2 regions of the Pseudogracilibacillus amylolyticus genome follow, and region 1 is predicted to be linked to the other one. Evidence: predicted binding sites of a transcription regulator. Region 1 holds the regulator's gene; the other holds the start of a gene.
The links. The regulator NrdR, encoded in region 1, represses ribonucleotide reductase genes. The targets are predictions, from matches to a motif close to AACACNATATATNGTGTT.
Positions count from the first base shown of each region.

Region 2: ACPYKA_RS01795 (vitamin B12-dependent ribonucleotide reductase) is a predicted target of NrdR. The motif match lies at 1,109-1,126, and genes of this name have one in related genera.

Region 1 is NZ_JBPPZG010000149.1:2,635-5,113, forward strand. Features, by position in the region: gene ACPYKA_RS14910 (replication initiation and membrane attachment family protein) at 1-779, opposite strand, end outside; gene nrdR (transcriptional regulator NrdR) at 801-1,265, opposite strand; gene ACPYKA_RS14920 (glyceraldehyde-3-phosphate dehydrogenase) at 1,842-2,479, opposite strand, start outside.
Region 2 is NZ_JBPPZG010000008.1:9,420-11,898, reverse strand. Features, by position in the region: gene ACPYKA_RS01800 (rhodanese-like domain-containing protein) at 558-935, opposite strand; gene ACPYKA_RS01795 (vitamin B12-dependent ribonucleotide reductase) at 1,233-2,479, shown strand, end outside.

The DNA of each region.
Region 1 (2,479 bases):
TTATGTTTCGTTTGAAAAATATCGTGGCAAACGGCTTTAAATTGTTCAACATCAAGTCGGTTCTCCTCCGTAAGAGCCCATTCGACAGATTTTTCAATTTCATACGATTCTAAATCATACAATTGAACAAGTTGTGAAATGATACGCTTATTTGTTTCTGTTAAAATTTTTTCAACAGGTAGCATCTTTCGTTTCAAGCTTTGTTCAAGTAAAGAAAAATCCAATTGTTGAAGCGGGATTCCTGTCGGCTCTTCACTTTTTATTGGAGGAATGTATTCCGGTTCAAATGTTTGAAATACTTCATGAAAAACAGCTGTAACATCTTTTCCAATTCGTTGTTGATTCGCTTTTGTATAATGTTTTTTTAATGAAAGAAACTTCTTTTCTCCAATATGACGATACAATAGCTCCGATAACATCACATCTTCAAAGAAAGCTCTTGGACTAAAAGGTGATTGAATAACATATGTATAATACACTTTCTCTTTCGTTTCTTTTTTATATGTTTTTAATAATCCAATTCCTTCCAATTTAAGCCTGGCTTCATATATTCGATCTAACGGCATATTTAAATAATTCATCAACGTATGATGTGTTTGCAATTGAATTTCCGGTTGAATATCGATTTCATGTAAGAGAAGCTGATAAAAACTAATTGCTTCAATTCCGAGTAAAGGTTGGTATAAGTGCGTTAAAGACTGGATATAGTCATTTGGCAAACTGGAATCAAGTTGAACAATATATCCATCAACTGGTAAGATTTTTCCTAGATGTTGCACTTTTTTCACTTCCCCTTTTCATTACTTGGATTTTTTCGATTGTAAAATTTCTTTTAGTTCATCTAGAAAAACATTAATATTTTCAAATTGACGATAAACAGAAGCAAAACGTACGTATGCTACTTCATCAATGTCAGACAATCGTTCAAGCACCATTTCACCAATATGTTGGCTATTTACTTCAGGGAGATCAGAATTTCTTATTTCTCGCTCTACTTCTAGAGCAACTTTTTCAATTTCTTCTATCGTAACAGGTCTTTTTTCACAAGCACGCATTAATCCCCTGATCAATTTATCACGATTAAACTCTTGTCTTGTCCCATCTTTTTTAACAATGATTAATGGTGTTTCTTCTTTCCGTTCAAAGGTGCGAAAGCGAAATCCACATCGCTCACATTCTCTACGCCTTCTGATCGCATCACCGTCTTCAAAAGGCCTTGAATCCAGAACACGGGAATGTTTATGATTACACTTTGGACACTTCATTCGTTTCAACCCCATTCATATTCGATCCAACATCCAAAAACGTTTAGTCTATTATTATATTTTATCATGTTTTTAACTATTTCCATAATGATTATCATACTTGACTAAGTTAACCTCTAATCTGGACTTAAAACATGGAATTTCTACATGTTAATAACAATAGAATTAAATACTGCCCGCCCTGTAACTTTAGACTCGATATGTAGCAAATTCACTCGATGTCTTGGAAATTGACTTGACATGTTATAAAACCACTCGTCGTCTTGATAAACGACACGACATGTTGGGAATCCACTCGACGTCAATACTCTAACATGTTGTGAATTCCCTCAAAATGCTAAAAGAGAGTCGTCATTAACTTCCGACAGCTATGATTAAAACATTATATTGCATTTCAGCGCACAATAAAAGTATACATGTAGCCACAAAGCCCATTGATGAAAAAAGCTATTTTAAAAATAAAAAAGTTGTCCATATTAACAGACAACTTTTTGGCACGTCCTTGCATCGTAAGTGCAACTAAGGCACCCGCCATTAAAGGGTCGTCGAATGCCGAGTTTTCTAATGAATATTAATTTAAGATATTTTTACCGTTTCTTTTTTTTGACTCTGTTGTTGTAGAGCTTTACCTACAAACTTTGCCAAATCGACTACTCGTGCAGAATAGCCCCACTCATTATCGTACCAAGCAAGGATTTTAATTTTTTTATCTTCCATAACTATTGTAGAAAGTCCATCAATAATTGCGGAATAATCGGTTGTTGCATAATCAATCGAAACAAGTGGCTCTTCACTATACTTGATAATGCCTTTCATTTCTTCATGCGCAGCTTTTTTAAATACATTGTTTACTTCATCAACGGTTACTTCTTTTTCAACATCGACTACTAAATCAACCAAAGATACGTTTGGTGTTGGAACTCTTAATGCCATCCCATGTAATTTTCCATTTAGATGTGGTAAAACTTCTCCAAGTGCTTTGGCCGCTCCGGTTGATGTTGGAATAATCGATTGCCCGCATGCACGTGCGCGGCGTAAATCTTTATGTGGATTATCTAATGTAACCTGATCAGTTGTATAAGCATGAACAGTCGTCATTAGACCATTGATAATGTTGAAATGATTATCTAACACTTTCACTACAGGCGCTAAACAATTCGTTGTACACGATGCATTGGAAACAACATGATCCGATTCCGGGCTGTACGTTTCTT
Region 2 (2,479 bases), on a different contig from region 1:
TAGTGATTATTTGTAAACCTGTTGGTAAACCGTTGATTTCCGCCTCCGGGCAGTACGCTTTCCGCGGGCACGGCTTCAGCCTCCGAAGCAGAAACCCACTGCTTCTGAGTCTTCAGACACGTGCTTTTCCCGCGACGCACAGGACGTGCTAGTGTCGGCGTTGGTCACAGGACGTGACCGCTTTTAGCCGACCAGGAGTCGACTGCCCTCCGGCTCCAATCAACTATTGTGATAGTAGTAACAAATTGTGCAGAGCTGTTTACCAAGCACACCCAGCGGAGGAAATACACGGAGACTCCTACGGGAGGACAGGCCTAGGTGAGACAACGCAGTGCGTAGCACAAGGAAGGCTCAACAGCCGCCCGTGGAAAGCGGAGTGTATTTCCGTAGCGGTATTTTACGTCGCAACATTGTTTGGATATTTGCAGAAGAAATTAACCTAAGTTACTGCACAGTTTATGGACTTTGTGGCAGAAATAATAGAACATAACGAAGTAAAATCCTAATCTGTTAAAAAACAGCCATAAATAAAAATAGTCAGAGGAATATTCTTCTGACTATTTTTTTCGATCAATTTTACCCGTCCATTTTTTGAATCCACCTTGAAGGACATTTAAATCTTCATATTTATTTTTGTGTAAAATTTGAGCTGCTCGAGCAGAACGAGAAGTGTTTTGGCAATAAAGATAGACTGGTTTATCCGGTCTGATTGCTGACATACTTTGTTTTAACTGAGTGAGTGGAATATTTCTCGCACCTCTTATATGACCTTTATCAAATTCTTGAGGCTCACGAACATCGATTAATTGTGCTTTTCGATATCCTTCTATAAATTGTTCTTGCGTTAACAAATTCATAATTTTGCGCTGCCTAAAGTATGTGAAAGCATAGTACCCTATTAAAAGCACTAAAATGATTATCAAATAAATTAACATGATTAGTCCCCCACCAATTCTATATATACATTATATTATATGTATAAAAAAAATAATTTACAAATAGTATCGTTTTTTTCCTTTTTTATCCGTATTTTTGAAAGACTTAACCTCTAAAAATCCTGTAATATCAAGGCTTCTACAAGTTGACAAAAAACTCTCTAAAATTAAAATATACAATATATAGTATTTTAAAATTGAATGAAGCACTATATATTGATTTTTTTATGTTTTTTGTGTACTATTAGTACTACAATACATATGAAAATTTAAATATAAAAGTAAGGAGCGAATATAATGTCGTTAATGATTGATGCTGATACTAAAATCAATGTACAAGCTTTAAACGAAGATATAAAATTATTTCCGCAAGTGCATCCAATTACATCTGATATGAGTGTAACACATGAAGGTGTTTCTCGTCTCGTTATGTTGGATCGTTATGCGTTTAAAGATACTGAAAAAAAGACATTAAAAGAAGGAGATTTTGTCGTTCTTACTGTAAAATCAGATCCCAAATTTCCTGCCCGCGGATTTGGTTATGTTAAATCAATAGATTGGGAAGGAAAATCGGCAAACATTAAAGTTGCAGATGAATTTACTACTCTTTTAGAGGAAGAAACGGAAATAGATACAGGTATTGTTAATCGTAGCCTTGATGTTATTGATAAACCTTTGGAAATCTATTATGAACAAATAGCAATGCGAAATGCTTCTGGATTATCTGCAGTTGAAAAAACAGATGAGAAAAGAAATAAATATTTTAATTTATTTTCGAAAGAACTATCTAATTTAAATTTTGTACCAGCGGGTCGTGTACTTTACGGTGCGGGTTCAGATACAGAAGTAACGTATTTTAATTGCTATGTAATGCCGTTTGTACAAGATTCTCGGGAAGGAATTTCTGATCACCGTAAACAAGTCATGGAAATAATGTCCCGAGGTGGTGGCATAGGTACTAATGGGTCTACTTTAAGACCTAGAAATACATTGGCTCGTGGAGTAAATGGAAAGTCATCAGGCTCAGTATCATGGCTTGACGATATAGCGAAATTAACTCATTTAGTAGAGCAGGGCGGGTCGAGACGCGGTGCTCAAATGATTATGCTTGCTGATTGGCATCCAGATATTCTTGAATTCATCATTTCTAAAATGCAAAATCCTAGAATTTTACGTTATTTAATTGAAAATACAAAAGATGAGCAAATAAAACAACTTGCCAATGAAAAATTAAAATTTACTCCATTAACAGAAACAGAAAAAGATTTGTACCAAGGGATTGTAAATTATAAAAATATGCCTGGATTAGGTGGTTTTACGAAAGATTCGATTAAAGAAGCAGAGACAAAACTAAAAACGGGTGGTACGTATTCTGTGCACAATCCCGAATTCTTAACAGGTGCAAATATCTCTGTCTGTCTGACGAAAGAATTTATGGAAGCTGTTGAAAATGATCAAGAATACGAGCTTCGTTTCCCAAATGTTGAAAATTACTCAGAAGAAGAAATGAAGGCTTACAATGAAAAATGGCACGAAATTGGCGA